4 regions of the Peribacillus sp. NPDC101480 genome follow, and region 1 is predicted to be linked to each of the others. Evidence: riboswitches for the same ligand, from Rfam matches in the RefSeq annotation. Region 1 holds a riboswitch; each other region holds the start of a gene.
The links. A riboswitch is a leader RNA that binds a small molecule or an ion and turns the genes downstream of it on or off. The one in region 1 is predicted to bind S-adenosylmethionine.
Positions count from the first base shown of each region.

Region 2: another riboswitch for S-adenosylmethionine. It lies ahead of ACQKMF_RS00935 (methionine ABC transporter ATP-binding protein); the one in region 1 lies ahead of mtnK (S-methyl-5-thioribose kinase).
Region 3: another riboswitch for S-adenosylmethionine. It lies ahead of ACQKMF_RS13410 (methionine ABC transporter ATP-binding protein); the one in region 1 lies ahead of mtnK (S-methyl-5-thioribose kinase).
Region 4: another riboswitch for S-adenosylmethionine. It lies ahead of ACQKMF_RS17870 (YezD family protein); the one in region 1 lies ahead of mtnK (S-methyl-5-thioribose kinase).

Region 1 is NZ_JBNNSB010000001.1:1,453,964-1,457,087, reverse strand. It holds gene ACQKMF_RS07260 (pyridoxal phosphate-dependent aminotransferase) at 1-588, opposite strand, end outside; gene ACQKMF_RS07255 (carbon-nitrogen family hydrolase) at 689-1,471, shown strand; SAM riboswitch class I at 1,543-1,696, shown strand; gene mtnK (S-methyl-5-thioribose kinase) at 1,775-2,977, shown strand; gene mtnA (S-methyl-5-thioribose-1-phosphate isomerase) at 2,992-3,124, shown strand, end outside.
Region 2 is NZ_JBNNSB010000001.1:176,139-179,262, forward strand. It holds gene ACQKMF_RS00925 (NADPH-dependent FMN reductase) at 1-372, opposite strand, end outside; gene ACQKMF_RS00930 (GNAT family N-acetyltransferase) at 796-1,263, shown strand; SAM riboswitch class I at 1,403-1,514, shown strand; gene ACQKMF_RS00935 (methionine ABC transporter ATP-binding protein) at 1,771-2,793, shown strand; gene ACQKMF_RS00940 (methionine ABC transporter permease) at 2,807-3,124, shown strand, end outside.
Region 3 is NZ_JBNNSB010000003.1:443,969-447,092, reverse strand. It holds gene ACQKMF_RS13415 (methionine ABC transporter permease) at 1-151, opposite strand, end outside; gene ACQKMF_RS13410 (methionine ABC transporter ATP-binding protein) at 144-1,178, opposite strand; SAM riboswitch class I at 1,332-1,444, opposite strand; gene ACQKMF_RS13405 (O-acetylhomoserine aminocarboxypropyltransferase/cysteine synthase family protein) at 1,560-2,870, opposite strand; SAM riboswitch class I at 2,970-3,077, opposite strand.
Region 4 is NZ_JBNNSB010000005.1:152,614-155,737, reverse strand. It holds gene ACQKMF_RS17880 (TetR/AcrR family transcriptional regulator) at 1-17, shown strand, start outside; gene ssuE (NADPH-dependent FMN reductase) at 207-740, shown strand; SAM riboswitch class I at 1,023-1,131, shown strand; gene ACQKMF_RS17870 (YezD family protein) at 1,302-1,445, shown strand; gene ACQKMF_RS17865 (phosphoadenylyl-sulfate reductase) at 1,627-2,331, shown strand; gene sat (sulfate adenylyltransferase) at 2,361-3,124, shown strand, end outside.

The DNA.
Region 1 (3,124 bases):
AGTAGAGACGGTCTCATCAAAGAAACTTTCAGTTGCAGAAGCACCTGTGGGATTGTTCGGATAGTTCAAGAACATCATTTTGGCTTTATCAAGTACTTGTTTATGTATGTCACTGTATTTTGGAAGAAAATCATTTTCTTCTGTCAAGGGCATGAATTCGGTCTTTGCCTGGGCTAAAACAACACCGGAAAGATAATCCGGATAGCCGGGATCCGGAACAAGGATCGTATCACCCGGATTCAATAAACACTGCGGCAGTTCGACAAGGCCTGCCTTTCCCCCGAAGAGAATCGCCACTTCACTTTTCGGATCCAGCTTGACACCGAATTCACGTTCATAAAAGACGGCAGCAGCATCTTTTAAATATTGATGCCCCCGGAATGGCGAATATTTATGATTAACCGTTTTTTCAGCAGCAGACTGCAAGCTTTTCACGATATGGTCTGGTGTCGGCTGATCAGGGTTTCCCTGGCCTAAATTAATGACATCATGTCCTTGCTCCGTAATGGCATTGACTTTTGCTACTAGTGAGGCAAAAAATTGCTTGGGTAGGTCCTGAAGCTGTCTGGATTTTTCGAATTGCACCATTTATACACCTTCTCTGAAATTTCTTGAAATTCTAGACACAAATAATATATGTTTATCATAGTCTTGTAAAGCATTTTTTACATGTGGGGGGTTTTAAACGATGAAGTGGAAAATAGCTTGTATTCAAATGGATATAGCATTCGGGCAACCGGATATCAATTTTCAGGTTGCGGAACAATGGTTTGAAAAAGCAGCACGGTCAGAACCCGATATCGTCATTTTACCAGAGCTTTGGACAACCGGATACGACTTAAGCAGGTTAAATGAGATTGCTGATCAAGAGGCGGAAAAAACGATTGAATTTCTTAAAACACAGGCAAGGAAACACGAGATTCACATCGTAGGCGGTTCCATTGCGAAAAAAACGGGCAAGGGAATCTATAACACCATGATCATCATCGATAAACAGGGAAATCTCATAAAAGAATATGATAAGCTTCACTTATTTCAGTTAATGGATGAACATCATTTCCTGAAGCCAGGAGAAAAGGATGGTTTATTTACTCTTGATGAAAAAATATGTGCTGGTTTCATTTGTTATGACATCCGTTTCCCTGAATGGCAGCGAGCCCATACCGCTAAAGGCGCCGAAGTTCTATTCGTTACGGCTGAATGGCCAAAGCCGAGACTCGATCACTGGAGAGCCTTATTGATTAGCCGTGCCATCGAGAACCAAGCCTATGTAGTAGCCGTTAATCGCTCAGGCTCTGACGTCAATAATATATTTGCCGGTCATTCGTTGATTATTGATCCTTGGGGAAATATCATAAGTGAAGCCGGAGAAGGAAACGAACTCCTGACAGGCACCTTGGACTTCAATAAAGTTACGGAAGCACGTAACAAAATACCTGTATTCGAAGATCGCCGTCCTGATTTTTATTAAATTACCCATTGACAAACTATTTAAAAAGTTGATATTATTTTCCCGAAGATTAAAATTTCAGAAAACATTTACTCTTATCAAGAGCAGGCTGAGGGATAAAGGCCCTATGAAGCCCAGCAACCGACTGTAATACCATTGTGAAATGGGGCGGATTCACCGCCGGATTATAAAATCCACAGAGCACGGTGCTAATTCCACCAGAATTCATATTCTGGAAGATAAGAGGTCCGAAGCCAAAACTTCTGCCTCTTTCTATATGAAAGAGGCTTTTTTATTCTTATTTTGAATCCGGAGGGGAAAAGAATGACTCAAAACCATTCAAATTTTAAGAGATTGACAAACGAAACAGCTATAACCCTTGCAAAAAAACTTGGGTTGGTCAATGCGGATGCAAGTTTAACATGTAAAGAAATCGGCGATGGAAACTTAAATTATGTTTTTCATATTACAGACACAGTCACAAATAAAGGAATTATCATTAAACAAGCGGTTCCTTATGCCAAGGTACTTGGCGAAGGTTGGCCGCTGACATTGAAAAGAGCTGCAATTGAAGCGAATGCGCTGATTCATTTCAGAAGTTATTGCCCAGAATTCGTACCGCAAGTCTATTATTCTGATGAAAAGCTTGCCATCACGGTCATGGAGGATTTATCGCACTTGAAAATCGTTAGAACAGGATTGATCGAAGGCGATTCATATCCATTGCTTTCACAGCATATTGGTGAATATGTTGCGAAAACGGCATTTTATACATCCGATTATCATTTAGAACCCTCTGCCAAAAAGGAAGTTGCCCGACATTTCACGAATCCCGAACTCTGCAAAATCACTGAGGTCTTCATTTTCACAGATCCATTTTTTGAGGAACTCCCGGGAGATTTCGAGGTGGAATTGACTGATGCCGCCAAAAATATATGGAATGATAAAGCAGTGATCCTCGAGGTCGCTAAGCTGAAACAAAGCTTTGAAACCGAGCAGGAAGCCTTGCTTCATGGAGATTTACATACTGGAAGTATATTTGCAAGTGAAACTGAAACAAAGGTTATTGATCCAGAATTCGCTTTTTATGGTCCAGTTGGTTTTGACCTTGGTCAATACACCGCCAACCTTCTCTTTCAGGCAGTCACACGTAATAGCGTTGGAAAGGAAGAGATTTTCACACACCTTAATGAATTTTGGAATGCCTTTGAAGAAACTTATTCCGAATTATGGGAAGTCCAAAATAAAAGCCCATTTCGTCACGTGAAAGGTTATCTGCCTTATTTACTGACAAAATTCAAAAAAGATGCATTCGGCTTTGCCGGCTGTGAACTGATTCGGCGAACCATCGGACTTTCCCATGTTGCCGATTTAAATGTCATTGAAGATAAAGAAACAAGGATCGCTGCCAAAACGGCTACATTGGAAATTGGTGCTTTTTTAATTAAAAAACGGGAAGAATTGGATGTTCCAGCTGTCATTGAAGCCTTGAAGCAACGTACACTGCCATCTTATTCAACCATTTAAAAGGAGACCTGCACATGACAACACATGCACCATTACCTTATTCGGTACAATGGGCTGATACCCATATTACATTATTAAATCAACAAGCCCTTCCTTCCATAACAGAATTCATTGAACTTCATTCTGTTGATGATGTGTATGACAGCA
Region 2 (3,124 bases), 1.3 Mb from region 1:
TTCACGCAAATGCAATTGAGCTTTAACCGTTCCTAATTGCCCCATTGAAGCACCCATGATCCATGATGGTTTGCCGATCAAGACTTTATCGACACGTGATAACCAATCGATTGCATTGCCCAATACACCTGGAATCGTACCGTTGTATTCAGGAGTTACCCACAAAACTGCATCTGCTTCGGCCACTTTGCTTTTAAATTCTTTTACAACTGATGGAGGGTCATTTTCAATATCTTGATCATAAAAAGGTAAATCCCGAATGTTCAATATTTCAAGATCGAACCGATCTTGATATCTAGATTGAATATATTTGGCAAGCTTAAGGTTGTAAGACTCTTTACGGATACTTCCCACTATTGCAACAACTTTCATCTTCAATACCTCCAATGATTTTTATAATGGATAATCATGTAAATGTATTCCACTTACCTATTATAATTGGAATGTAAATGAAAGGGAAAAAGGATGCTTGGGAAAAAGTTGAGTTAGAGCTTAATAAACAAATTCCTCTCGAACATTCATTCACTTAGGGTTACCCTGCAAAGTTAGACTCGAAAATTAAATAGATTTGTTTGTGCCAATCCAATCCCCATTACTAGAACTCACCAAACAATATTGCATTTGTTTTTAATTTAATATTATGGCCATTCCTATAGGGATTAAGGAAAAATCCTTTCAGAGAAAATGAAATAAGACGCTTGAAAAAGTAAATAATGAAATATCATGAAGACCGTAAGTGAAATGTGTTTTTTTTGCTTGAAAACTATTTCACTAAAATGACAGGAGAGGATGAAGTTGATCTTTCGTACCATTGATACGGACAAAGATAAAGATATTATCGTTAAATTCAGGAAAGATTCCTTTGTTGTAAGTTTTGGATCTGAGGCAGGTTTTGGAGATGAAAATACATATCTGCAACGAATGGAAGAAAGGGTCCGCAAATTCCCGGGGGGACAGGTGATCATTGAAAAGGACCAAGTACCGATTGGGCAAATGGAACTTCGAATTCGGGCGTATGAAGGAACTGAGATCGGCTATGTAGATTTATTTTATCTTATTCCCGGATACCGCAGTAAAGGCCTTGGCAAGGAATTGGTTCGCTATGCAGAAAACTTTTTCGGGCGATTTAATGTATCCGAATATCATTTAAGGGTTTCTCCGGATAATCAAAGGGCGATTCGCTTATATAAGAATTCAGGCATGATGAAGATAAGGGAAGAAAATGAAATATACCCAGTATGGAGAATGGGCAAATCATTATAGAATATAAAATTTAACTATATTAATATAATTAAAAAGCGTCAATCACTATACTGTGAAAATATTTTAACCGATGAAAAATAGGGTTGACTTTAGAGAAATTAGAATATATAGTGAAGGACATAATTAAATATAACGTTAATTCTTATCAAGAGATGTGGAGGGACTTGGCCCTATGATACCTCGGCAGCGGGTTTTTACTTTTGTAAAAATACTGTGCTAATTCCAACGGACGAAAGTTTGAAAGATAAGAAGGAGCTTTTCTTAGATAATTAATTTAAGAGTTTACTCTTTTTTATGTCTAAAGAGGCCTCTTCTGTCTGATGACGGAAGAGGCCTCTTTTGTTTATTCAAAATGTATATGGTTATTAGGAAATTTGGTGCAATTACTCATGAGTTTCGCAGATTTACTCGTGAGTTTCGAATTTAACCCTATCATTATGAAGCGTTGCAAAGCTCTTCTCTCTGGATAATGAATTCGTACAAATAAACAACATGGGGGGAGATTGGATGATTGAGTTTCAAAATGTTAAAAAGGTATATCAAACAAAGAAACAGACTGTCGAGGCTTTGAAGGGCATTAATTTGACAGTGGAAAAGGGGGATATATTCGGTGTAGTCGGTTATAGCGGGGCCGGGAAGAGTACGTTGATCAGGTTGGTCAATTTGCTTGAACATCCTTCAGATGGTTCGGTGATTGTTGGGGGCAAGGATTTAACCAAATTGAGCGCGAAGGAATTGCGGGCAGAAAAGAAAAAAATCGGGATGATCTTTCAGCATTTCAATTTGCTAAACTCAAAGACCGTTTTTGATAATATCGCCATGCCGCTGATTTTATCGGGAACCCCTGGTAAAGAAATCAAAAAGCGGGTAGGCGAGCTGTTGGAGTTCGTTGGCTTATCGTGCAAAGCAAAGAGTTATCCGGAACAATTATCCGGCGGTCAAAAGCAGCGGATCGGCATTGCGAGAGCATTGGCTACCAATCCATCGATCTTATTGTGTGATGAAGCTACCTCGGCATTGGATCCGCAAACAACGAGTGCTGTTCTGCAGCTCTTAAAGAAAATCAATAAAGAATACAATATTACCATTCTACTAATCACTCATGAGATGTCTGTCATTCGGGAAATTTGCAATAAGGTAGCGGTCATGGAGGGCGGATGCGTCGTTGAACAAGGTTCGGTTTTCGAAGTTTTTGCGAAGCCGCAAACGGATATTGCAAAAAACTTCGTGAGAACGGTCATACATGACGAAATTCCACAAAGTTTCCTAAAAAGCATAGGGTCCCATATCCCGATTATTTGGAAAATTAATTTTATTGGGACTACTTCGGGTACTCCTTTGCTTTCAACCATCTCGAAGAAATATGATGTTCATTTAAGTGTTTTATCAGCCAATATTTCTGAAATTCAGGAAACGCCTTTCGGGAATTTGATCATCGAAGTGACCGGGAATAAAAATGAGGTGGACAAGGCTTATCAGTATATTAAAGATGAGGGGATTCTCGTCCAGGAGGTGCAGATAAATGGGTAATACGCTTTGGGGAATGGAAATAACGGCAGATCAGCTGTCGACAGCTTTCGGTGACACACTTTATATGGTAGCCATCTCATTGGTATTTTCCGGATTGATTGGTCTTCCGCTTGGTATCCTGCTTGTCATTACAAGAAAGGGCCATATCCTGGAGAATAAATGGGTCTTTAATGTATTGAACCCGATCATCAATATATTGCGGTCGGTTCCTTTCATCATCTTGCTAGTAGCACTTATTCCGTTTACCAGAATGATTGTAGGCAGTGCGATCGGAACGAATGCGGCCATTGTTCCGCTAATCTTTTACGCGGCTCCTTATATCGCCCGGCTT
Region 3 (3,124 bases), on a different contig from region 1:
TATTACCCTTCCCTGTCAGGAACAGGATCAATCCTAATATTATGCCTATAAAAAAGGTTGCCACTACAGAGACGCTTGTCATGTAAAGCGTTTCCCTCGTAGCTTCAATAATGTCTTCCCAATCAACATTCGGCAATAATTCTTCAAGCATGAGTAATCACCTCCACGCCTACCTGCTGTGCTTTAATGAATTCGATTGCGCGGAGCATTTCATCCTCAGTGCCATCAAGATGGATAAACAATGTTCCATATGAACCGCTTCTTGTTTGGGATATCTTACCTTGAACGATATTGACATCCAACTCGAAGTTACGTACAAGCTTGGTGATCAACGGGCTTTCGGCATGATCGCCTACAAAGGTCAATTGAATCACTTTGCCTGCAGGATAGCGTTCGAGCAAATGGTCCATCGTTTCTTTCGTTTCTTCCGGTTCCGTTACCTGTTGCACGAAACGCTTTGTCATTTGTTCTTTAGGGTTCTTGAAAACATCCAGGACAGGTCCCTGTTCAACAACTTGCCCACTTTCCATCACGGCGACGCGATGGCAGATTTTGCGGATCACATGCATTTCATGTGTTATCAGGACGATCGTCAACCCCAAACGCTGATTGATGTCAACAAGCAATTCGAGTATGGAGTCGGTAGTCTGCGGATCCAAGGCAGAAGTCGCTTCATCACACAGCAGCACTTTAGGGTCATTTGCCAGAGCCCTGGCTATTCCCACCCTTTGCTTTTGCCCTCCGCTTAATTGTGATGGATAGGCCTTTTCCCTGCCTTCCAATCCGACTAACTTGATCAATTCGTTCACACGCTTGGTTCGTTCAGGTTTAGAAACTCCTGCAATTTCCAATGGGAAAGATATATTCTCCTGAACGGTCCTCGACCATAATAAATTGAAATGTTGGAAAATCATGCTGATTTCTTGACGGGCCTTGCGGAGCTGAGCCCCTTTAATTTTTGAAATTTCCTTCTCAGCAACTACAACGGATCCCTCTGTTGGTGTTTCCAATCCATTGAGCATTCTGATCAAAGTACTTTTCCCCGCTCCACTGTAACCGATGATACCGAAAATCTCGCCTTTATTTATTTCAACATTCACATTATTTACAGCCTTGATTGTCTCACTGTTTCCTTTTCCTGTTCGGAACAGCTTACTGACTTTCGTCAATGTAATCATTAACCCTCACCTCTTTTATCCAATAAAACCTATGAACTTAGTTGATTTCTCTACATTATTAGTCTGTTTCTCATATCATGTAAAAGTTTACCCAATTAAAACAGAAAAAACCTTTCTGCATGAGCAGAAAGGCAGGTGAAGAAACAGGCCTTCCTCTCATCTTCCAAAGTGATTAAACTTTGTGTGAATTGGCACCTTTCCAAGGAAATCTCCTTGTCGGTTGCCGGGTTTCATCGGGCACATCCCTCCACCTCTCTTGATAAGAGCTAATATATAGAATATTTGTACATCATTAAGTTCTTTAGTATGGAGAAATTTTATCATAGATAAAAAAGGAGCGCAATGTATAATATTTCTAGTACAAGCATATAGAAACTTTACTTAAACCGTTTTGGATGTCAAGGAGACGATATTCGTCGCTTTTTCAATTGCCTGCTCCAAATCTTCTATTAAATCCTCTACATTTTCAATCCCAATCGATAAACGGACTTGGTCGGCACTCACACCCGCTTTCGCAAGACCTGCCTCATTCAATTGTTGATGGGTCGTACTGGCTGGGTGGATGATCAAGCTCTTCGCATCCCCAACATTCGCTACATGGGACCATAATTCCACCGAATTGATAAGTTTTGCCCCAGCTTCTCGATTACCTTGTATCCCAAAAGTCACAACAGATCCAGCTCCCTTTGGCAAATATTTTTCCGCAAGGGCTTTATCGGGATGATCCTCATCACCAGGATGTGAAACCCAAGTCACCGCAGGATGGTTTTTTAAATATTTAATGACAGACTTGGTGTTTGATAGATGCTCTTTCATCCTTACATGCAGCGTTTCAAGTCCAAGCGTAAACTGGAATGCACTTTGGGCACTTAGCGCAGGTCCTAAATCACGGAGTAACTGGACTCGGGCTTTCGTTATGAATGCGGCAGGTCCAACTGCCTCGGCGTATACCAGATTGTCGTAACTTGGGTCAGGCTCTGTGAAGCCAGGGTAATTTGGCGAGTTCCAATCGAATTTCCCTCCATCCACGATGACACCGCCAAGCGTAGTTCCATTTCCCAGAAGCCATTTTGTAGCGGAATGGATGACAATATCCGCTCCAAAATCAATTGGTCTGCATAGATACGGTGTCGCAAAGGTATTATCAATGATTAAAGGTATTCCGGCATCATGGGCGATTTTCGCTACCGCTTCAATATCAAGCACCCTCAAACTTGGATTTCCGATGGTTTCAGCAAAAATGGCTTTAGTTCTTGGCGTAATCGCCCTTTTGAAATTTTCAGGGTCATCTGGAGAAACGAACTTCACTTTAATCCCGTATTTAGGAAGAGTATTTTCAAAAAGGTTATACGTACCGCCATATAATGTAGATGCTGAAACAATCTCATCCCCTGCAGCGGCAATATTCAGGATTGAAAGTGAGATGGCAGCCATTCCGCTTGCTGTTGCCAATCCGCCGATTCCGCCTTCCAATAAGGCCATTCTTTCCTCAAAAACGCTGATCGTGGGATTATGGAGTCGTGAATATATATAGCCATTCTCCTTTAGGCCAAATAAATTCGCTGCATGGTCGGTGTCCTTGAACAAGTATGCATTGCTTTGGTAGATAGGAACTGCACGTGCACCTGTTTCATCAGCTTGCAGACCGCCATGAACACTCAATGTTTCGAAACGCAATTTTTTCCCTGACATATGATTTCACCTTTTTCTATGGATTTAGTTGGAATTATATGATGTCTGGCCTTTTATAAACAAAAAAACCACTTCAATAAGAAGAGGTTTCAAGAATACACCTCATCTACCAGAGCCAACACTCTGCTGGAATTAGCACCGTATATAAAAATTTATACCGGTTGCCGGGCTTCGTCGGGCCAGTCCCTCCGCCACTCTTGATAAGAACTATTAAATTCTGCCGTTACTTAATTCAAAATATAGCATTTTAGTTT
Region 4 (3,124 bases), on a different contig from region 1:
AACAAAAACATACATAATGAAACGGTCATATTGAAGGGCTTTAGCATCAAGCCGCAAATATGACCGTTTTATTTTCCTTCAGAGTAGATGTCCAGAGTGTAAGATTTGACTTATATTTTTCAGACTATTACGATAAATGCATACTGTACGAAATGCTTTACGAAGATTTTATCTGGCAATCATGTAATATTGGAGGGGTATATTAAATGAGCGATATCGTAATTTTATCAGGAAGTCCGGCTATTCCGTCCAGAACGGACATTTCACTAAAACATATTCAATCATTAGTCGAAAACGAAGGATTTACTACAGCTTATTTCTCAATCACGGATTTCTCAGCAGATGATTTATTCAAAGGCAAATATAATAGCGAAGATATCTTAAAGCTTTCAGAGAAAATTCAAGCAGCTAGAGGTGTCATTATTGGTTCACCGGTTTATAAGGCTTCTTATACAGGTGTATTGAAGGCCTTGATTGATTTGCTGCCAGAAGGTGCTTTTAAGGGTAAGCCAGTACTGCCAATCATGATTGGCGGAAGTAACAGGCATCTATTGGCGATTGACTATGCACTTAAACCATTAATTTCAATATTAAAAGGCGAGCCGCTGCAGGGCATTTATTTTGTTGATAAGGAAATAGATAAACAGAATTCAGAAAAACCGATAAATGATTTGCATTTAATTGATCGGGTCCAGAGTCAAGTTCAAGAATTTGTAGAAGCGATACAGTTAAGAAATTAATGAATTCGAGTAATCCCTTCGTTTAAAAGGACTGGAATTCGAGAAATTATTTTTTCGGATAGATGACAGGCGCCAATTATAGGCTTGTTAATGAAAATAGACTCATTTTTTTGGAGGCTTTATCTAAAAAGACGAGTCTATTTTCATATTTACATGAACATAAAATCATAATCGGAATAGTGTGTATAAAAATAACAGTTCATCCATAATATTAAACCAAGTTATTTTATAAGAAAACTCCATTGACAAGGATTAAATATATGTTAATATTTAAAATAATAAAACTTATCCAGAGCGACGGAGGGAATTGGCCCTTTGAAGTCCAGCAACCTGCATGGTCGATGCAAGGTGCTACCTCCAACAAAATGTTGATCATTTTGGAAGATAAGGTAAAGATATTTACCTTGGGATCTTTCCATCATGGAAAGATTTTTGCTTTTTGGAAAGTTGTAGGCAAACCATAACAATGTAAGGTTGTTTGGAATTATATAAATCTAAGAAATTCATTTGATCAGCGGTGAAAATAAGAAATTCGCGGATTTTCTTAAAGGAGGAACAGGCTTGGATAAAGAGAATCAGCTTGAAGAAATATTTGAACGACTTCAAGAAATGCTTAATTCTATGAAATATGGGTCCATTACACTTATTGTCCAGGATGGTAAAATCATTCAAATGGAAAGAAATGAAAAATTAAGAATTAAATAAGGTATCTGCTGACTAGAAAAACTAGAGGCGGGTTTAACTGATATAAAGAGAGTATTGGTTAGATTCGTCTCTTTTTTCCTAGAGTCAAATAAACTGGAGAAGATTACAACGGGTATTGATCAACAGTTACTCTAACCTGATACAGCAAGTTTTAGAGGGGGCTACAAAGTTGGCTGCATTAATAAACTATGAAAATTTCAACACTGGGGATTTCCCTGTATTTCCCGAAGACAGTGAGACAAAAGGTGCTTTGGAAGTTCTGCAATGGGCGAATGACCATTATGGAAACGAACTGATTTATGCTTGCAGTTTTGGCATTGAAGGCATCGTGCTTACGGATTTATTGGCGAAGGTCAATCCTTCTGCCAAAATAGTTTTCCTTGATACAGATGTTCATTTTGAGGAAACTTATCAATTGATCGAGCAAGTGAAAAAGCGATATCCAAAGCTTTCGATAGAAATGAAGAAACCTGCCTTGACGCTTGAGGAACAAGCAGCGGAATATGGGGATGAATTATGGGTTAGAGATTCAAATAAGTGCTGTAACATCCGTAAAATCATTCCGCTTACCGATGTGCTTTCAACGGCAACAGCATGGCTTTCGGGACTGCGGAGGGAGCAATCCGAGACAAGGGCTTCGACCGAGTATATCAATAAGGATAATAAGTTCAAGTCAGTTAAAATATGTCCACTCATACATTGGACATGGAAAGATGTTTGGCGCTATGCCCATAAAAACGGACTTCCATATAATATCCTGCATGATAATGGATATCCGAGCATTGGATGTAAAACATGTACAGCACCAGCCTTCAATGCAGATGATTTACGCTCTGGCCGTTGGCAAGGAGCTCAAAAAACGGAATGCGGATTGCATTTATCTTAAATAAATAGAAACCATAGGGGGAAATTAGCATGACAATCAGTTTACCGCACGGAGGAACACTAATCGATCTTTGGGAACCAAATTATGATATTAGTAAAATAACAAAGTCGATCGAAATCGATGAAATTGCTTTAAGTGATCTTGAATTGATAGGCACTGGTGCCTACAGTCCAATTAAAGGATTCTTTACAAAAAGTGACTATGAGACAGTGGTCAAGGATATGAGGCTTAGCAGCGGTCATGTATGGAGCATCCCGATTACGCTGCCTTTGACCGAAGAAACTGCCGAAACCCTTACTATAGGTGAAGAAGTAACGTTGACTCATGAAGGTGAAACATACGGGGTTCTCTCCGTTTCCGATATATACACACCAGATAAGCAATTGGAAGCGACATTAGTTTATCAAACGGATGATGAGAAGCATCCAGGAGTGAAAAATTTATATAACCGCGGTGATGTATATGCCGGCGGGGAAATAAAGTTGATCAAGAGAATAGAGCGTCCGCAGTTTCAAGCTAATTATTTGGACCCGGTCGAGACAAGGAAAGCTTTTGCTGAAAAGGGCTGGGAAACGGTTGTCGGCTTCCAAACCAGGAACCCTGTTCACCGTGCACATGAATACATTCAAAAGACAGCATTGGAGATTGTCGACGGCTTATTCTTAAATCCTCTCGTAGGTGCCACTAAATCAGATGACATTCCGGCAGATGTAAGAATGGAAAGCTATAAAGTGCTGCTTGAAAAATATTATCCTAAGGATCGCGTCTCCCTTGCAGTTTTCCCTGCTGCCAT